2 regions of the Paenibacillus stellifer genome follow, and region 1 is predicted to be linked to the other one. Evidence: riboswitches for the same ligand, from Rfam matches in the RefSeq annotation. Region 1 holds a riboswitch; the other holds the start of a gene.
What was found. Region 1 has a riboswitch for cyclic di-AMP ahead of PSTEL_RS00850 (C40 family peptidase). Riboswitches for the same ligand answer to the same signal wherever they lie in the genome.
Positions count from the first base shown of each region.

Region 2: linked by a shared signal. The riboswitch ahead of PSTEL_RS14490 (APC family permease) and the one ahead of PSTEL_RS00850 (C40 family peptidase) in region 1 are both predicted to bind cyclic di-AMP.

Region 1 is NZ_CP009286.1:148,598-153,471, forward strand. It holds gene PSTEL_RS00835 (4a-hydroxytetrahydrobiopterin dehydratase) at 1-255, shown strand, start outside; gene PSTEL_RS00840 (GNAT family N-acetyltransferase) at 521-1,024, opposite strand; gene PSTEL_RS00845 (C40 family peptidase) at 1,300-1,791, opposite strand; cyclic di-AMP (ydaO/yuaA leader) riboswitch at 1,796-1,936, opposite strand; gene PSTEL_RS00850 (C40 family peptidase) at 2,305-2,733, opposite strand; cyclic di-AMP (ydaO/yuaA leader) riboswitch at 2,786-2,926, opposite strand; gene PSTEL_RS00855 (hypothetical protein) at 3,171-4,001, opposite strand; gene PSTEL_RS00860 (M1 family metallopeptidase) at 4,011-4,874, opposite strand, start outside.
Region 2 is NZ_CP009286.1:3,138,117-3,142,990, forward strand. It holds gene PSTEL_RS14485 (ABC transporter ATP-binding protein) at 162-962, opposite strand; gene PSTEL_RS14490 (APC family permease) at 1,207-3,024, opposite strand; cyclic di-AMP (ydaO/yuaA leader) riboswitch at 3,150-3,306, opposite strand; gene PSTEL_RS14495 (disulfide oxidoreductase) at 3,461-3,901, opposite strand; gene PSTEL_RS14500 (DsbA family protein) at 3,898-4,653, opposite strand.

The DNA.
Region 1 (4,874 bases):
ATAGGCAAACTGGATGGCTGGAAGCTGGATGACGGAGCCATGGTGCGCAAATATGTGTTCAGCGATTTTATGAAGGGGATTGCCTTCGTGGATGAAGTAGCCGCCATTTCGGAAGCGTTCGCCCATCATCCGCATATTACCATCGACTATAAAACGGTTACTCTGCGTCTGTCAACGGGTGAAGAAGGCGGAATTACCGCGCTCGACGTTCGGGAAGCCCATGAATTTAATGAGGCGTTCGAGAAAACACGGTAAGAGAAGACACGGTAAGCCCATTACCCGGAAGCTCAAGAATCGCGCAATAGATACAGCATTAACAAATACGCCTTCTTTCGCTGAAGCCGCGAGGCTGCAGGATGGAAGGCGTATTTCTGTTTCTCGTGTATCTCCTGGCGTCTAAAAGACCGCTGCAGGCGTTTGTCGCTGATACTCCGTTTATTGCTTCCCGGACAACGGCAACGGCAGGTCACATGGCACGCCCGCAATTTCCTCTGGTTCGACTGCGTATCCGCTTCTATAGTCAGGCCCGCGATTTATCGTAAACCATGCAATAAAACGGCTTAACTCCATTTGGCGTACGGCGCTCGTAAGCATCGGTAATGGTGAAGCCGGCCTTCCGGTAAGCGCGGATCGCTCTCTGGTTCCAGGTGAGGACCTCCAGGTCGATTTCCCGCCGGGGATACCGCTTGCGGGCTTCCTCGATGATTGCACTGACGAACAGATGCCCGGTGCCCTGGCCGCATAAATCGGGATGCATGCCGAGCCCCAGCCTTACTGTGCGGACCTCACCGTCTAAAGGGAATAGCTGGGCAAAGCCGCAAAGCTCGTCATTCTGATTCATAATCGAAACATACTGCTCCCGGCGGATGCGCGGATCCCCGAATTCGATGCCGAGCGCCTCCATCTGCTCCCAGGATAGCCAGCCGTAAATATTGTAAGGCGCCTTGTAATGCCAGGTGCAGATATCTTTGGCATGCGCGGCTGTCATAGGGACGGCGTGAAAAATTACAGGTGAGCTAATCATAAGTTCAGCGGCCTCCTTATCCAAGAGTCAAGACCCTGTGCTTCTGACCTTTATTTAAATTATATACAAAAAGGGCCGGACCGACGCAAAAACTTTCCTCGGTGTCCGTACCCAATTTCTCAAATAAATCGCCGAAATTTGTCATTTCCTTCATAAACGGCGTTTGACAAATTTTGAAAGGGGTAAATGGTAAATAAGACGGTCAAAATGTCGCGTATCAAATAAAAAACCCTGCGGTCAGCGACCGGCAGGGGCAAATCTACATTAATAGTACATTATTGAACGTTATCGTCATCTTGCGCATCGGCAGCCGCAGCCTGGTACTTGGTGTTGCTCATAACGCGCTTGGCGCCGACGTAGCGGTTCACATAGTAGCTGTCACTCAAAGAGGTAATGATAACGCCTCTGGAAGTGGAAGCATGGGCGAATTTGCCGTCGCCGACATAAATGCCGACATGGGATACGCCTTTTCCGCTAGTGTTGAAGAACACGAGATCCCCCGCTCGCAGTTCGCTGCGGGATACGGCTTCGCCCATCTGATACTGGGAGCCGGACTGATGCGGCAGATCAATTCCGATTTGATTGAACACATACATGGTGAACCCGGAGCAATCAAATCCGCTCGTCGTTGTACCGCCGGATACATATTTGGTTCCGATCGCGCTGCCAATCACCTTATCCATTTTGGAATCGGCGAGTGCGCTGCCTGCTCCGATTGCTAGAACGATGGAGAAACTGAGGAATGCTGCCACCAACTTCTTCTTCAAACGATTGGACTCCTTCCAATGCCTGCGAGGTTAGCTTAAGGGTTCGGTAGAAGGTCCCCTATGACCACTCTTTAAATAGGAGGTCAATTCACCCAAAGATGGTTCCCCCGCTTCCCTGCTTCAGGGAACTCGGCACCTACTGTAATTGTGATTTCGATGTATAGCGATTCATTCGTAACAAAAAGATCGCGAAAACGTTAATATTCATTACAAAAATGTTACTAAGATTTCATTGCGATAATTGTAACAAACCTTTAGCCGCTTGGCAATCATTTTGTACATAGCTGTAATCATTTTTATAACGCTTTCATTTAGGCGCTTACCTATGAATTTGTCCAAAACCCGCGAATTCTCTGGGATTGAGCATCTTTGAGGACCGACAAAAAAATTTGTTTTTCATTTCTCGCGGGGACTGTTTCAGGGCGAATGATCTGGTGTATATTTACCTTAAATAGGAAAAAACCCGGAATTGATCGGAGAAATCAGATCCGGGTGGGTAATGATTGCAGATCATTAATCGTATGCGACCGATTGATAAGCGGTTTTGCTCATAACGCGCTTGGCGCCTACATAGCGGCTGGCCCAGTACGACTGGCTCAGTGAGCTGATCGTGACGCCGTGCGAGGAGGAAGAATTGGCGAATTTGCCGTTGCCGACATAAATACCAACGTGGGAGACGCCTCTTCCCGTCGTATTGAAGAAGACAAGATCGCCGGAGCGCAGCTCGCTGCGGGATACGGAGGATCCTACTTTGTATTGCGCTTGAGAAGTGCGAGGAAGTGAAAGACCTAGTTTCGTGAAGACATAGCGGGTATATCCCGAGCAGTCGAAGCCGGCTGTTGTCGTGCCGCCGGTTTTATAAGAGATTCCGATTGTTTTAGAGATAACAGTGTCCATCTTGGAGTCTGCGAAAGCGCTTCCGGTACCCAATGTGAAAGCCATCACAACACCCAACGCAGCGGCTGCGATTTTCTTCTTGAACGATTTCAACTGAAATTCCCCTTCCAAATGCCTGCGTGGTTAGCTTAAGGATTCGGTTTGAAGGTTCCCTATGATCCCTCTGTTACGAGATCAATTCACCCAAAGAAATGGTTCCCCCGCTCCCCGGTGCCCAGGGATTTGGCTTGTTGTGCACCTCAATATGAATTCGACATAATTAGACTACAGTCGTCAAAATAGCTTATCTTTTTAAAAGATTACAAACTTGTTACCCTCAACACAAGCCTCATTGTAGCAGAGGTTTTCTCGTTTGGCAAATCCTTTTCGTCCGAGGAAGAGTTTGGAGAAGGGGAAATAAAAGAAGAGTTCAGATTCCCGTCAAGGATTCTGAACTCTTTTTCTTGAAAAATAGCATAAATGAAAGGGTTTTCCAGGGGGGCTCAGGATCTTATTCGTTCTCCCCGCCAAGTATGATATTGAGAGGCAAGTCCCCAGAGGCCGAATACGAGCGAGGGCAGGGGAGCAAGCTGTCTGAGAAGCAGAGCAGGGAAGCCCGGAAGCAGCAGGCCTGTGGCGGCGCTGATTACAAGGACGAGCAGGCTTCCGCCACCCATCAGGAATCCGATGCCCGCGGCGGAAGGGAACCGGCGAAGGGCGGTGAGCAGAGATGGCAGGATGCCGGTCTCTCCGGTGTATCCGAACTGCATGTACAGCAGCAGCAGCCGGATGAGCCACACATACAGCAGCCAGGCCAGGAGGACGGGGAGGACCGTGAGCAGGAGTGAAGGTCCGGAGGGTGAAGTGTGCAGCAACTGCAAGCCCTTCGGGAGCAGCCAGTATAGGGGGAGAAGGGTGAGCACCCACTCGATTGCGCTGAAGAGCAGGATCGGCAAGCCATACTTCTTCATCCCGGAAAAAAAGAACAGACCCCGTTCTCCGCGGCTCTCCTGATGCAGCTCATACAGCAGTCCAGCACGAATGAAGGGTGTAAGAAGCAGGCGGACGGCCGCCAGAATCAGCAGGGTCCACAGCCAGCGCATCACGGCCGGGTCATGGAGCAGGCCAAGCTGGGCCTCAACCGAGTACAGCAGCCGGCCGGACGCGCTGCCTCCAGCATTCTCCGAAGGGTAGCGCAGCAGAGCAGGGACGACTGCTGATCTTATGAAACGGTACAGGCAGTATCCCCAGAGCAGCCGATAGATAAATAGCAGAATCAGGATATAGAGCTGTTCTTTTACGCTTTTCCAGCCGCGGGCGATCCAGTTTCTCATGACTTCACCTCACCATCCATAAATTCCGAGCACTGCTTCGATTATGTTCGTCAAACTAACCGTCCAGCGCGAGACGGCTGCGGCCGGAAGGGACGCTTTACGGAAATTGTTCATATGCTTCGTCTCAAGCACAACGTTATGGTCGGGATCGATCTCCGCCGAGAGCAGGGGAGACGCCGAGACGATCTTGAACGAAGTGCGGTCTCCCTGGCCGTCCCAGGTTTTGATTACCGCATGCCCGTCCTGGAAGGTGAACCGGACGCTGACTCCGGGATAGAAGCTCCCTTTGTTGGCGACGGTGACTATGGACTCGCTGTTCCCGGATTTGTCTCGCGATTTCTTAATGTTCTCTACTGCGAAGTCGGGAGCTCCCTGTCCGTAGACATACCGGTCAAAATAATCCTGCCAGGATGCGCGGGTTACTATCTCCACGATTTTCTGAAAATCGGCGGTGGACGGGTGGCGGAAACGGTAGGTGCGCGCATAGGTGGACATGATCGTATCCATCGTCTTCGAGCCGACCTGGTGTTCGATATCCTTAAGCACCAGCTTGCCCCGGATATAGACATTCTGGGTATAGGCGTCCGACCCGCCGTATTTCCAGGCATCCAGCGTCAGCGGCTTGGGCGACGTCACGAGGCTGGCCTGCAGCGGAAGGTTGGGAGACACGCCGTATTCCTGCTCCATCAGGCGATCCTCGGCGTAGGAGGTGAAGCTCTCATCGAGCCAGGCCTCCTCAAATTCGTTGCTGGCCACCATGCCGTAGAAATACTGATGGCCGATCTCATGAATGACGGTCCGCTCCAGCGACGTATCGGGATTGCTGCTCTCAGCCCCGAACGCGGTGATGAGTGTCGGATATTCCATCCCGCC
Region 2 (4,874 bases), 2.7 Mb from region 1:
GAAGTTGCTGTTCCAGATTGATGCCGGAGGCTTATTCCGCAGCAGCCGATCCTGCCCGCAGACGGTATTCCTCACGGCGTGCGCTCCGCTCCCGCTCGCTTACCCGCGGGCAAATGTAGCAGAGGCTCCCGGCTTCGGTGACATCGTGCAAGATGAACTTCTTAGACAGCCTCACGTCCGGCAAGACTGTGTGGAAGGCATAGCGGAAGTCCGGTGCGCGGGTCCTCCACGATGTCCGCTTCAATGCCGAAAACCTTGCGCAGAACCTCTGGTGTCATCACTTCGCCTGGGGTTCCTTCGCTGATCACAGTGCCTGATTTGATCGCAACCATATGCTGGGCGTAGCGCGAGGCATGATTCAGGTCATGAACGACCATAATAATGGTTCTTCCTTCCCGATCATTCAGCATTTGGAGCAGCTGCAGCACTTCAAGCTGATGGGCCATATCTAGGAAGGTCGTCGGTTCATCGAGGAACAGAATTTCCGTCTCCTGTGCAAGAGCCATGGCAATCCAGGCACGCTGCCGCTGTCCGCCGGAGAGGCGTTCGATCGGCCGGTCTCCAAATGCGGTCATACCGGTAACTTCAATCGCATTCGCCACAATCCGGCGATCCTCGGAAGTCAGTGAGCCGAAGCCTTTTTGATGCGGATAGCGTCCGTAAGCAACCAATTCGGATACCGTCAGTCCGTCCGGAGCAGTGGGATTCTGCGGAAGTATAGCCAACTGGCGGGCCACTTCCTTGGTCGATTGACTGTGAATGGATTTGCCATCCAGCAGCACGCTGCCTCCGGCCGGCTTCATCAGCCGGGACATCGTTTTGAGAATCGTCGACTTCCCTGATCCGTTCGCGCCTACGAGCGCTGTGATCTTTCCGGTTGGAATGGTCAGATTGAGGTCTTTAACAATAATCGACTCCGAATATCCGATGCTTAATTGATTCGCGTTCAGGCGTTCCGCCATTTCACTTCACTCCTCATCCTCATCAAAGCGGTATAACCGCTGTAATAGTAACCGTTCATGTCCCTGCTATCAACCATCGAGCAATATAGCTCTCTTCTATATAAATGATATTGATTCTCATTATCTATGTCAACTTGAAAGATACTGAAAAATCGATATTTTCGGAAAACCTTTGTTTTTTCAGCAAAAAAACCGCCCCGGTGAACCCGGAACGGTCTTTGAGAACAAAGCAGATCTTACTAAGCTATTTATTTAAATGATAAGGCACTGTTGCGACGACAATATCTTTATGATTCATCAGATAAGTCCGGATAAACACACTTGTTTGATTATGCAGGACTGCCTGCCACCAGTGCTTCGTGATAAACTGCGGAATCAGAATCGTAATATGGTCCGTTGAGGCTGTCTTCCATTCGACCGTGTCGATAAATTTGACCAGCGGCCGTATAATGCTGCGGTAACGCGAGCGGAGCACGATCAGACGGACACCCGGGTTCCATTCCTCCCACTTCTGCTCCATCTTGCGGATCTCTTCCTCATCAAAGCCGACGTACAGCGCCACTACGTTATCGGTGAGCGACTTTGCATAGCTTAGCGAGTGAAGCACCGCGCGCGTCACGCCGGATACCGGAACGACGATCGTGCTGCCCTTGATTACCGGCTTCTCGGCATCAAGCTGAATCCGGAGCTGGTCTGCCGTATTCATATAATGCTTATGAATCCGGAAGAAGATCAGCATCACGATCGGCAGAAAGATGAAGGCTACCCACACATTCGAGAATTTCGTAATAATGAAGATCATCGTAATGGTCAGAGTTGTCAGCATCCCGATGGTGTTGACAATAAATTTCGTTCTCCACCCTGCAGGCTTCAGCTTATACCAGCGGATCATCATTCCGAGCTGGGACAGGGTGAACGGAATAAATACGCCAACTGCGTACAGCGGAATAAGATTGGTAGTCTCCCCGTGGAACGCTGCAACAAGAACCGCAGAGGCGACACCCAGAAAAATTATGCCGTTCGAGAATCCAAGCCGGTCACCGCGAACCATGAAGGCATGCGGCATGTATTTATCCTTGGCCAGCATGAACGACAGCAGCGGGAAAGCCGAGTACGCGGTGTTGGCCGCCAGGAACAGGATAGCCGCTGTAACCGCCTGAATCGCGTAGTAGAGGAAGCCGCGTCCGAAGGTCGATTCCGCGATCTGCGATACGACCGTCTCTTTCGCGTTGGGCGAAATGCCGAACCAGTAAGCGAGCAGCGTAATCCCCGTGAACATGAAACCGAGGATCAGACCCATCATCATCAGCGTCTTGGCCGCATTCTTCTCAGCCGGAGCCTTGAAGTTCGGAATGGCGTTCGATACCGCTTCAACACCGGTCAACGCCGAACACCCGGAGCTGAAGGCTTTTAGCAGCAGGAACAGGCTGACATTCGAAACGGCCGTCCCGATTTCGGGAACGTCGGCGTGTGCTCCACCGGTTGCGTACTTGATCACGCCTGTCACGATCAGAACGACGATAGACAGGACGAACAGATACACCGGAATCGCGATGAAGGAGGCCGACTCCGTCACGCCGCGAAGATTGATGATCGTCAGAATGATGATAACCGTCACGGCGATGGCTACGGCGTGGTCATGCAGGCTCGGATAAGCCGACGTGATCGCGTCCGTACCCGCCGAGGCGCTTACGGCAACCGTCAGGATGTAATCCACCAGAAGAGAACCGCCGGCCAGCAGTCCTGTTGAGACGCCCAGATTATCCTTGGCGACAATATACGCTCCCCCGCCCTGCGGGTAAGAGAAGATCGTCTGCCGGTACGACAAAATCAGAATCGCCAGCAATGCCAGAACAGCAAGAGCGATCGGCAGCGAATACCAGACCGCCGTGAAGCCGACTGTTACAAGCACGAGCAGTATTTGTTCCGTACCATAAGCGACGGATGAGAGTGCGTCGGAGGACAGAACGGCAAGTGCTTTCAGCTTGCTTAATTTCTCCTGTTCAAGCTCTGTTGACTTCCTTGGACGGCCGATCAACAGCCGTTTGACTCTGCTTACCATGTTGGATCCAGTTCCTCTCTTTGGTGAGTTGAAACGGTAATACCGTGCGCCGTTTTCAGTGGTTAATTTTCATAAATGGAGGCACAAAAATAAGCATACGGTAATGACCGCATGCTTAAGACATGATCATTATCCACTGTGGCTTACGAGGTTAGCTGGCGGATTCGGACTGTGGAAGCCCTACGGACCGAACATTTCGGTTCCGATTCACCCCTTGACCGGCTGGCGGTCATGTTGGTTCCCCCGTTTTTCCGTTATGGGAAAATTCAGCGCATATTCAACTTCTCACAAGGTCTAATATTAGTCGATAAACCCGGAGCAGTAAACAGTGAATAAGATGAAAATAAATTGAAAAACCGACTAAAAAGCGCAAATTTCCAGTAAGAAATCTTCTACTCTTTCATTCTCTTGTTTTATCCCTCAGGCTCTTGATTTTTCATTCTCCAAGGCTGTCTTCTTCAACTGACCGTTCTCTCCCGTTCCAGAGCAGCAGTCCGATCAGCACAAATGCCGTGAGCGCCAGAAGCGGAACCGTCACAAATCCGAACCAATTGAGATAGTCCTTGGTGCATGGGACGCCGATGCTGCAGGATGCAATACGTCCAAGAGCGGGTATTTTCTGTTCTGCGTAATGATAGGTCGAAATGCTCCCTCCAATTATGCACAAAGGCAAAATGTAGGGAATGATCTTCTTGTCGTTCCGGTAGGTCGCAATGCCGAGCAGCACGAACTGCGGGTACATGAAAATCCGCTGAAACCAGCACAGCTTGCAGGGTTCGTATTTAAGCACTTCGCTTAAGTAAAGACTGCCTGCTACCGCAACCAACGAGACAAACCAGGCAAGGTACAGACAGTGGCGTCTTACGAACTCCTTCATTTCGACTCTGCCGCCTTCGCCGCCGACTCGATTGCGTCTCCCACTTCGTTCAAAGCAAGGGCATTTCGGACCGCAGTCCCGTTGACAAACAGCGTCGGCGTGCTTGACACCCCATTGTCGGAGGCTGTCTTGTTATCGCGTGACAGTTCGTCGGCATAGGTGCGATTCTGGATATCAGTGCGAAGAAGTTCGTAATCGATATCGAGCTGCTCTTTTTGGGCCAACTCCACCAGCTTGTCCTCGGCAGCCCATCCTGAGTTCTCTTCTCCCTGGTTCTCGTACATCGCATCATAGAATTTCCAGAAGGCATCGCTGTTCTGATGATAGACCGACAGAGCGGCAAGAGAAGCTGTCTCGGAGTCGGGGCCGATAAACGACATATTGACGAAATACAGCGCCGCCTTGCCCGTATTGATATACTTGTCCATCAGTTCAGGCTTGACGCTATTCGTGAACTGAGCACAGGAGGGACATTGGAAATCGCCGAACTCCACAAGCTTGACCGGTGCGTCGGCCTGTCCAAGCCTTGGGAGAGTCGAATAGTCGAACTCGGCCGGCGTGGAGGCGGTGTTCTTGGTTTCTGAATCTTGGGAGGCTAAGGCAAACAGTCCGGCGAAAATCGCGATGACCAGAACCACTGAGGCGATCAGCAGTATTCGCGTTTTCTTTTTTTGGCGTTCCTGCTCCAGTCGCCGCCTCTCTTGTTGACTCTGGGCATTGGAAGGAGTGCTTCTTCTTCTCGGATTGCTCAATGTAAGTCTTTCCTTTCTGTCCCGTCGGACTTCATATTCAATAGATGATTTCTATTGGTAATAGTAAAAAGTATATAGTTCAGCTTATATCCTTGCAAATGGAAGGGAAAGGGAACTCAGCCTTCTTTCCTGTCCTGAGAGCGCCCGAACATGGACATGCACCTATTTCTGCCCTTTAAGGTTGTGATTATGCATTTTTTTCCCGGCAAAAAAAGAGCGCA